3 regions of the Paenibacillus sp. B-A-8 genome follow, and region 2 is predicted to be linked to each of the others. Evidence: predicted binding sites of a transcription regulator. Region 2 holds the regulator's gene; each other region holds the start of a gene.

Region 1 (4,213 bases), 1.4 Mb from region 2:
GAAATAATTCAAGCTCATTCAACTGATCTCCATAGGGATAGGAGCGATCAAGTGTAAGTGAGACGGTCAACTTCGATGCTTGCTGCATTAATTCTCTAAGCACTACGAATTCCTGTGGGGTAAAGCCATGGAACCCATCTACCCAAATCTCCGCTCCACGAATGTAGGAGGAATCAGGAATATGCTCAGCTAGTTCCGCTAAACGATCCTCTTCATCGATGTAGAGACGCGACATCTCCTTCTCTAAATCGCTGAATACCACCTGTAAATCATCCAGCTTTCCTTCAAGAATAGGGCTTCTTGCAATAGCGCCTCGCATTGCAGACAACTGTTCCTCTAAATCAGTGGAAGCCAAGCAACAACGCTTCATCTCCGTATGCAGTTGATTCAGCCGTTCCACAAAACCCGGTCTGTCTGCTGAGGCACCGAACAATTTTAGTTCCTCTTTGCGACGGCGGATAATTTTATAAATTAACATCTTTTTGCCTTCTTCACTGATAGGCAGGCTAGCGCTACCCCCAGTTTCCTGTTTCACCCGATAGGCAAGCCGAGAAAAGCTTAGTGTCTGCGCCCGAATGCTCCCCTTCACATTCCCTACGGTGAGAAGCCCCCGTTCTGCTCCAAAAGAACCTTGCTCTGGTACTAGAATAATGATCGGTGCGCCAAGAGGCTCCTTCTCTAATGAAGAAGAGATAGACTCCCATATTTTTGTTGTCTTGCCACTGCCTGAGCGGCCTAGTAAAAAGGTTACCGACATAAATGATAGACTCCTTCCGTAGCGGAGAAAATGTATATGATACAAGGTGAAATACTCACCGTGTGATGATGTTCAAATGAAAAAGTTCAGTCGTTCCTCGTCCCCTCAGTATAGCATAACTGCACAAATCAGAACATGCGTTTGCTAGTATTTTCTAATGATTCACAATAAAAAAACTACGAAATAAACAGCAACTATCGTATTTTGGTGACTTGCTGTTTAGTATTTCTAGTTTGTTAATACCCGGTGCGCAACGTTCGATGCTTTCTGTTTGGAGCGTAGAGTTAGGGTTCGAGATTCGGGTTCGCTTATAGCGTTAATCTGCCAGTTAGTTATCTAATCGGCGAAGTATAACGTCCTTGTCCTCAGTCAGGGGCAAGAAACGTGATTCCTTAATCAAAAAAAGCCGCTAAATTAGCGACTTTCAATCAAACATTTTTCTTTTCCTAAACCTTTTCCTTTGTATTTAATCTAACATGAGCGTTTTTTAATGAACAGTTGTATCTGATAATCCCACTGCAATATTCCAGTCACAATAATATTATGAAGAACAAAATCTGGACACACATCGTATTCCGTCTTTGCCCTTTCAAGTAAATTTTGTAATACAGCATTCTTATTCTCTTCGGTACAAATTGCACACAGATAGTCCCCTTCTGGTAGCACAGTCAGCCCCTCTAAAGACGGATATTTCAAGCAAACAGCAAATAATTGTGTTATTCCTTCAGTCGTGAACATTCCTGCCATATCTTCAAACAGAAATTCTGAATGCAGAGACGTTTCGATTTGTTGATAGAAATGTCTGTGATAGTCCCATAAATTCTTAAGTGTGGGGCTTTCCATTTTATTCGAAAGCATAATTACCCTTTCCTCTATGTGTCTGACAAAGTAATTTTCACTTTGACTATAACCGTCGTGGAACTTATTTTCATAATGTAGATAGGCACGTTTAATTTTCGATTTTGCATACTGCAGACGAGCAATTTTATCGTCTGCTCTTTTTTCTGCTTGTTTTAGAAATGCAATTACTTTAGAGAGATCATTCTGCTGCAAAATATCTTTAATATCCATTAAAGTAAGATCCATTGCTTTGAGCAGTTCAATGGTTTGCAGCTTTACGAGCTCCTGCTCGGAATAGTATCGATATCCCGATAATTCATCTTTATGGCATGGCTTGACTAATCCAATACGATCATAGTGCCGCAAGGTCTCAGTGGTCATCTCTACGATCTCTGCTGCTTGCTTAATTGTAAAATAGTTCTTCATATCTACCCTCTTGACCTTTTTGTAACACAAAAGTTTATGATGATTAAAACATATGCGACTGATAAACGCAACGAAATACAAAATGAATTTATTACCAGAAAGGAAGGCAAACATGAAGAACTAAACCATGTATCAAAGGATTATCAAACATGTATTGCTGTCTATGCAGTCATATTGGTATGGTCGGCTGACAGATCCTACTTTAGTGACTATCATTTTGTGTATTTATTCCAATCCAACCCTTGCAACATATTTGGTAGACTTTTTCAATATTATTTGTTCAACTCTAATGCTTTGTTGCATATCGGAACTTGTCTGCATAACAGCTTAAGATTGGCATTCGTAGGACAGGCTATATTTAAAAGAAAAATGATTTAACGAAGGAGCGTTTTATAATGAAAAGTACTGCAAAAAAATTACTAACTACTATAGGCATATTGGTGACACTATTGATATCATTAGCAGGATGTTCCTCCGACTCCACTTCCATGGAGGAAAAAAATTACACCATACCTGCCCAAAAGATCGATACCTTAACAATTGATGTAAAAGACAAAAAAATAAATATCCTCCAATCTAAAGATGAACAAATTCATATTGTTTACTATGAAAGTGAGAAAGATTTTTACAAGATTGATCTATCTGACGATAAAGAACTGTCAATGGTAAGTGACAGTAATAAGGAATGGAACGACTATATCGGAGGAAAAGGCTCGCAAGTAACCAGAACTATTCAGGTATGGATACCTGATGCAACTTTAAAAAATTTGAGTTTAAAAACATCAAATGAAAGTATCGTATTACCAACAATCATGTTTTTAGGGACAGTGGAAGTAAACATAAATAACGGAAATATCCAACTGGACAAATTGAATGTAGGGACGGCTATAACCCTTGAAACAAAAAACGGAAATATTAGCGGTTCAATTTCAGGGTCATATGATGATTTCGCGATCTTAAGCAAGGTAAAAAAAGGTGATAGCAATTTGCCTGCCAATAAAGAGAATGGTTCAAAAAAACTATCTGCTTATACAAATAACGGCGATATTAACTTACAATTTTCTGAGTAGTGATGTACCCGAGAGCCAAAATTAAGCTTGATCGTGACTTCCTTCAAAATAAAGTATAAGCCGCATTACAGCGGCTTATACTTTCTGGATTACATTCGGACTCAGGAGTCGCTATTCATGAATTTCGTGCTGTTTTGGCAACTTTTCGGACTAAGTGGACAAACCTTGTTAATCCCGAATTCAACTTTTTTTTCAGAACATAACAAAAAATCCGCAAAAGGAGACCTCAAATGAGGACTCCTTTTACGGATTAAAATCCATTACCTATATGTGAACAGTCAGCTTACTTCTTACTCCGCACTTCAAAAATCGCAAACTTCAGATAGTGTCCTTCGTTAACGCCTAGAATCTGCGGATGGTCTTTTCCTGCGGCACGCCATTCCACAAGTCTCAATACTTTACCAGCATCTTTTGCTGCGTCTGCAATCGTTTCGAGGAATAGGTCCGGCTGCATGTGGTACGAACAACTTGCTGTAACCAAATATCCACCTTCATTCACCAGCTTCATGCCATGCAGATTAATATCCTTATAACCGCGGCATGCACCTGCTACTGCACTTTTAGTTTTGGCAAACGCTGGAGGGTCTAGGATAACTACATCCCAAGTTCTGCCTCCACCTGCTGTCATCGGTTTGGAGGTATCGGTTTTGGTTGCTTTGCCCCCATATTTAGCATTTGTAGTCGCTGCTGTTGATTCCGTTCCGCTTGCAACCGTCGCCCGCTCTGAACGTTCCTCCAGCCCCTTGACCTGATTGCGCAGATAGGCAAAAGCATCATCCACTACAAATTCCACTCGGTCACTAAAGCCATTCAGCTCCACATTGACCTTCGCACTCTCTATAGCATGAGCGGAAACATCTAGGCAGGTTACTTTTTTCGCGCCATATTTGCATGCATGCAGAGTGAAGCTGCCTGTGTGCGAGAAGCATTCCAGCACTGTAGCACCATCCCAATAAGGGAAGGTTACGTGTTTACCACTCTTATTTACCGGCAAAGTCTGTAGCGAGCCGTCTTCTGTTTCGATTTCTTGCAGTGTTATGCCGCTTCGTCCACCCCAGCCCTTCATGAGTGGCGCAATGGATGCTCTATTCTCACGCTGATCAAAGAAATAACCTGTCTT
Region 2 (4,213 bases):
TTCATATAGTGCTATGGCTTCTTTACGCACCGCAAGTTCCAGTTCTTGTGGATCAATCGTATCCCCAGCGGCTTCACATGCAGAACGAAATGCTTCATTGACGCTCCGATCATCCCAGAGCAGTGTATCATCAAGGTCAAATAGTACAGCGGAAATTGGCATTACAGGTCTCCCTCTCCCATGGCTGGTTAATTTCTATTCGTGAACTACTTCAATTTGGTGAGCTTTTGCGAATGCTTCCAGTCGAGTCCCCATCGCAGTTGTATCATAACGATTCATAAGTCTGGTAAAAATCCATTTCGTGCGTTTGCCTTTATGCTTAATAACAACAGCTCCACGCGAAAGGATAATTTTCTCAATATCAGAAGCTGGTAAATAGCGTTCGCGATTGAATTTTATAGTGGATAGTCTAGCATTCTCCACCTTCAAATACGGACGTCGGAAAAACAGAAGTGCTGCTAGTAAGTAGTACAAAACGACTCCTAGCCAATTCATCAGCATACCATTGCCTTTGGCCTGATCTACCGAACCAATCATCCAAAACATAGTACCAAGCACTAATAACACTACTGGAAATGCAATGTTACGGCCTTTAAAGGTTTCACTGTTCTTGCCAGGAGATTTGGATTTTGATGCGTAAATCGTTTCCTTCCCCTGTTTCTTTCTTTGCTTGTTAATTTGCTGTGTGTTACGTTGAACCATTCTTTCCCAAGAACGGGCCATATGCGTTCCCCCTAGTCATCCAGTAGTATCTATGAAAAGGAACAGGGTGTTAATGCTTAAGCCCCTTGTTACCTTGTTCATGCTCATCATTATCGACCAATTCAATCGTATTCAATTGTGCTCGGAAGTTATTGCGAATATTCCCCAAATAGATTTCACGAAGCTTGGCGCGTTCCGCCGTTTCCTCTTGATTAAGGCCTACGCTCTTCTGTTTGCGTGCCAATTCGTTAATACGCGCGACCAACTCATCAATGTTCAAAACTTTCCCTCCCCATATAAATTAATTCTAACTCTGCCATGAGAAAAAGAGCTTGTCAAGGTTTACTCCCTGCAAGCTCTTTATGTCCTTCTATTATGTTCTTAGAATATTAATAAATAGGTAAACTGAGAATATCTCCAGCATTAATCTGACTGCCTTTAATGCCATTAGATTTTTTAATTCCTTCTATATATACAGCCGTCTTCATATCCGATGGTTTATTCTCAAGAGCAATACTCCAAAGTGTATCTCCGCGTTCAACCACTACGCGCTTCTCATCCTTCATTAAAGTAGTAGATCCTGCAAATACATTACCTACTACTGTGAGTCCTGATAGTACGAGCACAATGATCAATGTAAGTTTAATAACAAAATCTCTCCGGAACAAACGCATCAATCCTTCAAGCAAAAGCGCTGTAATCTCTTTAATCTGAGCTGAATAACGGGTAACAGGATTATGTCCTAAAGATTCAACCACGGGGGCTTTATCGTAGATGCTACGGTATGTACTGTATTTTAACATGAATATCATCCTCCAAACACTTGTTCTTACTTTTGAAATTATAATAACACGAACATGTGTTTTGTTCAATACTATTTCAGAACAATTGTTCTCTTTTTTTGAAAAGAGTAAATCACCCTATCATCTATAAAAAGAATCCAGCTGATCATTGTTTTAAAGTTCGCTTTATCAATACGAGACTACCATTTATTAACTCTTTCGAATTAATATTTATAATAGTTAGAACTTATGTTTGTGCGAACGGTAGTTCTATGTTATAATTTTCCCAAACATTACTATATGGGGTTGATTCCAATGTCAAAGATTTCAAGTCGCCAGCTGGCGATCCTGGAATTTATACGTAGCGAAGTCCGCAGCAAGGGTTATCCTCCTTCCGTTCGGGAGATTGGAGAAGCTGTTGGTCTTGCTTCCAGCTCCACAGTTCACGGTCATTTGGATCGGCTAGAGAAGAAGGGACTTATCCGTCGAGATCCAACGAAGCCTCGTGCAATAGAATTGCTTGGCCAAGAGGATTCCGAGAATGTCCATCATTTCGCACAAACCGTCGCACGCATTCCTGTCGTAGGTAAGGTTACCGCCGGGGTTCCTATCACTGCTACTGAGAATATTGAAGACTACTTCCCGCTTCCAACTCACTATGTTGGAGATAACAAAGTATTTATGTTATCGGTTCAAGGTGACAGTATGGTCGAAGCTGGGATAATGAATGGTGACTATGTTATTGTCCGTCAACAACAGACAGCTGATAACGGAGATATCGTTGTAGCTATGACCGAAGAAGATGAAGCTACCGTTAAGACCTTTTATAAAGAACGTGATCATATACGTCTTCAGCCGGAGAATCCGGCGTACGAGCCTCTTCGCCTTAATCGCGTGACCATTCTCGGCAGAGTTATCGGATTATTTCGAGATATCCACTAAGTATGCACTCCTACCAAGCCAAAACGGATACCGTCCATTAAAGGACGGTATCCGTTTCTACGAGAAGCATAATGATACTGTTTTCTGTAATATCAAAGGCTGTTCCACAAATGTGGAACAGCCTTTTTTTGTTTTCTAACTCAAATTATCCATACTAGAACACGCGTTCGCATACGCTAAAATGGCCATTTTCTATTAATAACCGTTTAGGCTTTCTGCTCATATCCTATTAGAAAGGAGTGTTGCGCAATGCCAAATTACCGAATTATTGTAGATCTGACCCAGCGTATGCTGTATCTTCTTGATAACAACATTGTGATCAGAGGTTTCCCCGTCGGAATCGGTAAAATGTTAACCCAATCACCCTTGGGTGACTTCACTATTATTAACAAAGAACCCGATCCAGGTGGTCCATTTGGGGTCTTTTGGATGGGTCTATCTAAGCCTCACTATGGAATACATGGAAATAATGATCCCTCCTCGATAGGTCACGAAGTTTCCCACGGTTGTATTCGGATGTACAATGAGGATGTGCTAGCACTAGCTGCGATTGTTCCGATTGGAACTCAAGTAACGATCAGGAATTAAATCTATCCATAAATAAACACACTTCACTCATGGTTCAATGAATGGGGTGTGTTTGTATTTAAGTATTTTTGATGGCGTAATAGGAATTATGTGGTTATATGTCGAATAATGTTAACAGGTTTTCAAATAGAAAGGAAGTGTCTGGTTTTGAACAACTCCAAAATAAGAACCCTCGTCGATTTTAAAGTCGATGCACTTGTTAAACTCTCAGGATTATTGTTAAATAACGATCAAGCTAGTGGAAAAAAAGTAAATCTACTCACCTCATTCGGCAGTATTCAAGGGACCATCTCCCCTTCCACCTCCAATAAAGAGGATGTTTTTGACTTTAAATCTCTAATGGATGATGTCATTGTAGATGAATACATATCTTATTTAGGTGCGGAACATCCCGATAAAAATTTCAGCTATAACTTTGTAGTCCTCAATGATGTTTCTGTAAGACCCTATGCTAACTATGAATCATCGATCGAATACAAGCAGCTAATTGTGTATACCGATCAAATTACGGCTTTCAATTTCTTATAATTTTGACATATTTACATTAATAACTCTCATCTAAGCACTCAGTAACTGCCCTAGCATGCATTAAAGGCGGATCTCAGGGTGCTTTTTTTTGCTAATGCTGTAATTGTTCCTATATTTCAACGAATTTCACTTTTAGCAGATACTAGTCGAGAAGATTAAGGCATATCTTTCATTAAGTAATAAATCTTGCTCTGCTGAGATAACTAGGAGGTGTGATTCCATGCTGATTTTCTTGATATACATATTTGGTATTATAGGAGTTGTCTTAATTCTTAGTGCCGGTTTTCTAGAATTGAAAAAGCTATCTACTTCTTCAGATCTTTCAAAGCTGTTAAACGCAATCTCATCCTTTAACATCATATTCACCAAAACGTTCATTCCACCCAATCAATCTCACTTGATCGCCCTTAACGAATCCTATAAGAAAATAGCCATAGGCAGTAGCGATCCGAAAACACGTAAAAAAGCTATAGCAAAGCTGTATTCCTTCGATAATGTAATGGGATCAGAGATTGTTGTTAATGCACTAACCCTTTCAAAAGTATCCAAAAGACAACAAAGCAGCAAAGCAACCGCTTCAAGTGCGAATATTAATGTGCTTAATAGCGCTGACGAAGAGGCTAGTGTTATTGAGGAACTTACGCTTAAAATATATATGAACAGCAGTGAAA
Region 3 (4,213 bases), 1.3 Mb from region 2:
CAGCGATTGTGGCTGCTAAAGGAGATAGTGTGCTGCAAAGCGGGCTATGGGGGCAATATTTCAATAATATGACCCTTAGCGGGACTCCTGCGTTGACGCGAACTGATGCGAACATCCAATTTTCATGGAAACAGGGTTCACCCGATCCAGCCATTCGTGTCGATGCTTTCTCTATACGTTGGAGCGGTAAGCTGACGGCAGCTTATAGTGAGACTTATACCATTTACTCCTCCTCTGATGACGGGGTACGGGTGTGGATTGATGGAGGGTTAATCATTGACAGTTGGGTGAAGCAGAGTGGACAGGAGCGAAAAGGTAGTGTAAATCTGATTGCAGGCAAGCTGCACGAAGTAAAAGTGGAATACTATGAGAATGAGGGGGACGCGCGGATTGTATTGCAATGGGAAAGCCCTAGCCAGCCAAAGGGGATTATTCCAGCAAGTGCGTTCTATCTTCCATAAAAAATATCTGCTTTGAGCGTCGAAGCGTAAGCAAAAAAAGCCCCGGATTTCGGGGCTTTTTTTAACTTAAAAACCATCTTAGATTTGTTCGCGGTAGCTAATGTTGTTGGCGATCTTCTCGTCTCGAACGGCTTTGCGCAGAACATCTTTGACGGTTTGGGCATCATGGATTTTTCGGAAAAGAAGCTGAGGCGCTGAGGCATCATCAGAAAATACAGTTAATGAACCAATGCCAAGCATCCGGTCCATGATAGATTGTGCTACGGATAAATCGCGTACGCGCAGTAATTCAATTTCTTCGACATTTTTACCGATAAGTCCGGTCTTTACCATAATGCGCTGGCTTGTAATGGTGTACGTAGTCGTGTTTAGGCGTACGATTCCTTTGAGGCGATCCGAGATGCTAGCCGGTTTACCTTTCCAGAGTACGACTTCTTGAGTAGCGTTTAGATTTGCTGATGGACGCCGGGCGGTCACTGGAGCGGTGCCGTCAATGCTAGATCCACATTCTCCACAAAATTTCACGCCTTGCTTATATTCTGAACCGCAGGTTGTGCAATAAGGCATAAAAACTCTCCTTCCCTAATTACAATTGAAATAATTATAACATAATAGTCATTTTACATAAATTTCATTTGCACTTTACACAAAGCGACATTATTCTGTTAAGTGGAGGGATAAATAAATGAAAAAAGTGTTACTAATAGGAACGCTAATGTTGACTGTCATCCTTAGCGCCTGCAGCAATAATAATTCAACTTCATCGGCGCCTGCCTCAGAGGAAGAAGTGCAGGAGACCGTGCAAAACTTCTACAATGAAATGTCTAAACTTGAGGAATTAGGAAAATCATCTTTAGCGGAGTTCAACGAAGCCATCGCTGGTTATTCAGCAGGAGAGCTTTCGGACAGGCAGCTAGAGAAGAAGATTAACGAGTTCCAGAAAACTGCAACAGACCTATCTAATCAGGCTGAAAAGGTGAAGATCTCCTCTAGCTTGCCTGAAGATATTCGTAAGCTGCTTGAGGAGTCCAAAATTGCTTTTCAAAGTGCTTATGCTCTAAAAGAACAAGCTTCTCAAGGTGCTGATTCCACAGAGGTCACTGCTGAGCAGTTCCAGGAATTGAATCAGAACGCTGATGTAGCGATGCTGTACGGCATATCCAAGCTTAATGAAGCAAGAGAAGCAACAGGGCTCATCGATGCCGATGGTCAGTCCACCACTGAGACAGAGAACGTTAAAGAATAGATCGGAATTTAGACGCTGTACAGTTTAACTGTCAGCGTCTTTTTGCTGCGATTTTGAGCTTAAGTAGAGGTAACACTGCCAATCCTATAAATAAGCCAGCTACAATTCCTTTTGTAAGGTCTGAGAGTGTATTACTTTGATATACGAGGGGGTATATGCACAGGAATAATGCAGGGATTAGGATGAGAAGTGCAGTATTTTTTTTCAAGTGGAAAGCTCCTCTCGATCAGATATGTATTATTATACAACTTTTAGATAAAGAGGAAGATAGAAAGTGGTATCTTTTTCCTGATTATTGATTATTCAGCGAAGGTATGGATATAATACAAACATACGTTCGTATAAATAGGATAGTATAGATATTAGGGAGGGGTTACCATGGGCAAAAAGCTGGAGAAAAACGGACTGTGGGAAAGCAGTCGGATGATGCTGCCGGAGCACAAGGTAAGAATTATTAGGGATGAACGGGAGACGCTGCGCCGCATTAAGCCTATTCTGGATGAGCAGAAACTGGAGGAAATCGAATGTACACTGGCCTTATCGTTACGGAGTCATGTGCGTGTGACTGTTGTGTTGTTTGATCCCTTTGAGAATACGACAATAAGTGGCTTTGTGACTTCCATTCACACCCACTCGCGTGAGTTTAAGCTGCAGTGGGCGGAGGAATGGAAGTGGATCAATGTGGATGACCTTGTTGAGGTTTACATCGTCTGATGCTAAGAATTGCTGCCTTCATTTTTTTCATAAGCAATTAGAGTCACGGTTGGGTTGCCGGTTAGATGTGCAATAGAAGCTTCGGCATTCCGAATAATTTCGAGTGCTTCATCCTGTTCGCTGAGTGCAGCAACTCTATAGCTATCGCTATGAATGTCCATATGTGTTCCCACCTTTCGCTAATATTTTGCCCTTTTTTGTGGAATTGATCCAAGGTGGAGAAGCCGTGAATAGCTACCTTTCAGGTTAGATCTCGGGGATACCGGGGTCTTTTTTTAAAATATAAGAAAGGGTTATTAGTACAAGCGAATGGGGAGTCGGGATCATTGATTATAGCAAGGGGTGATTCTATGCTGACTTTGGAACAAGTAAGGGATAAATCGACGGCGCGTCTTGTTGGGCTTCATCCTGTTTTGGCAGCAGGAGCGAAGGCTTTGATTCAGCAAAGCTATGCCAAAGGAGTGCCGATTGTGATTACCCAGGGATTACGCTCAATCGCAGAGCAAAATGCCTTGTATGCACAGGGGAGAAGTAAGCCGGGGCCAATAGTTACCAACGCCAAGGGTGGAACCAGCTATCACAATTATGGCCTTGCGTTTGATTTTGCGCTTTTGCTGCCGGACGGAAATAGTCTTTCCTGGGATATGAATCGTGATGGGGATAAAGATAAAATAGCGGACTGGCAAGAGGTGGTACAGGTGGGTAAACAGCTGGGGCTTGAATGGGGAGGAGACTGGACGTCTTTTAAAGATTATTCCCACTTGCAGATGACCTTCGGTTTAACCACAAGTCAACTTCGCGCAGGTAAACGTCCTACAACGGATCAGGTCAATGAAGCTTTAAAAAGGATAATCGGGGAGGATGACGCAGTGAATAAGGATGTTAAAGTATCGATAACCTTGAATGGCAGCAAGCTTACGGATGGCGTTCTTGATACAGGTATAACATATGTACCCGTGCGGGTTCTGGCTGAGGCGCTTGGAGCAAAGGTTACGTATGACGCAGCGAGCAAGACAGTGAATGTAGTAAAAGAGTAAAGCTATTCATGTATAGACAGTGCCATCCAAGGGGAAATTATCAGTGATCACTAACTATAAAGGGAGGCATACGTTGTGAACAAGCTGATAACAAGCCTTGCATGCTGCACTGTACTGTCACTGAGTGTAATGGGAGCTAGTTACGCTAATCCAATCGGGTCGGCGGCTTTAGGCGGTATCCCAAACGCGAATACGGGCATGGATGGTACCGTGAATAACACTCGGATGATGAATACGGAAGGCAATCTAATGAACGGCACCACGGGAACGATGAATCAGCATGAGAGCATTATGAGAGATAAGATCCGCACAGGGGAAAATTACAATCGTAACAACTATCACAACAATAATTACAATACAGAAAATTACACCCGGGATAACTACAACAGAAATACGGTAACTCCACTATCCAACACTACAACGGACGGTAGATATCGGGCAACCAGCACAACTACGAATACTGGGACTACCAGCAGAGGGTCTAACTGGGGCTGGCTCGGATTGTTTGGACTTTTGGGCCTAGTTGGAATGAGAAGCAGAAGTGACGAACGCAGATAATCGACATGCCTAATAACCCGTGTCGGCACACGCTGGAACGGGTTATTTTTAATGTGATAAATTATTTTTCAAAAAGGGATTGCGTGTTATCGAAATTCATGATATTATATTTCTTGTCGCGTTATACGTAAACATCGTATGAAGCTTCAACACATAATATGCCGGGGTGGCGGAACAGGCAGACGCACAGGACTTAA

What was found. The regulator LexA, encoded in region 2, represses DNA repair genes until DNA is damaged. The targets are predictions, from matches to a motif close to CGAACATATGTTCG.
Region 1: a site for LexA is predicted at 888-901, ahead of addB (helicase-exonuclease AddAB subunit AddB). Genes of this name have one in related genera too.
Region 3: a site for LexA is predicted at 2,034-2,047, ahead of ACN6MV_RS23335 (YolD-like family protein). Genes of this name have one in related genera too.

What each region holds. Positions count from the first base shown of each region.
Region 1 is NZ_CP183882.1:5,296,149-5,300,361, forward strand. It holds gene addB (helicase-exonuclease AddAB subunit AddB) at 1-757, opposite strand, end outside; gene ACN6MV_RS23955 (MerR family transcriptional regulator) at 1,229-2,023, opposite strand; gene ACN6MV_RS23960 (DUF4097 family beta strand repeat-containing protein) at 2,419-3,093, shown strand; gene ACN6MV_RS23965 (class I SAM-dependent rRNA methyltransferase) at 3,377-4,213, opposite strand, start outside.
Region 2 is NZ_CP183882.1:3,878,895-3,883,107, forward strand. It holds gene ACN6MV_RS17345 (HAD family hydrolase) at 1-162, opposite strand, end outside; gene ACN6MV_RS17350 (hypothetical protein) at 196-723, opposite strand; gene ACN6MV_RS17355 (DUF896 domain-containing protein) at 773-982, opposite strand; gene ACN6MV_RS17360 (LysM peptidoglycan-binding domain-containing protein) at 1,092-1,505, opposite strand; gene lexA (transcriptional repressor LexA) at 1,800-2,426, shown strand; gene ACN6MV_RS17370 (L,D-transpeptidase) at 2,676-3,014, shown strand; gene ACN6MV_RS17375 (hypothetical protein) at 3,162-3,542, shown strand; gene ACN6MV_RS17380 (hypothetical protein) at 3,763-4,213, shown strand, end outside.
Region 3 is NZ_CP183882.1:5,163,275-5,167,487, reverse strand. It holds gene ACN6MV_RS23350 (glycosyl hydrolase) at 1-461, shown strand, start outside; gene ACN6MV_RS23345 (PH domain-containing protein) at 540-1,028, opposite strand; gene ACN6MV_RS23340 (hypothetical protein) at 1,147-1,707, shown strand; gene ACN6MV_RS23335 (YolD-like family protein) at 2,086-2,421, shown strand; gene ACN6MV_RS23330 (hypothetical protein) at 2,424-2,582, opposite strand; gene ACN6MV_RS23325 (M15 family metallopeptidase) at 2,772-3,458, shown strand; gene ACN6MV_RS23320 (hypothetical protein) at 3,534-4,016, shown strand; tRNA gene ACN6MV_RS23315 (tRNA-Leu) at 4,177-4,213, shown strand, end outside.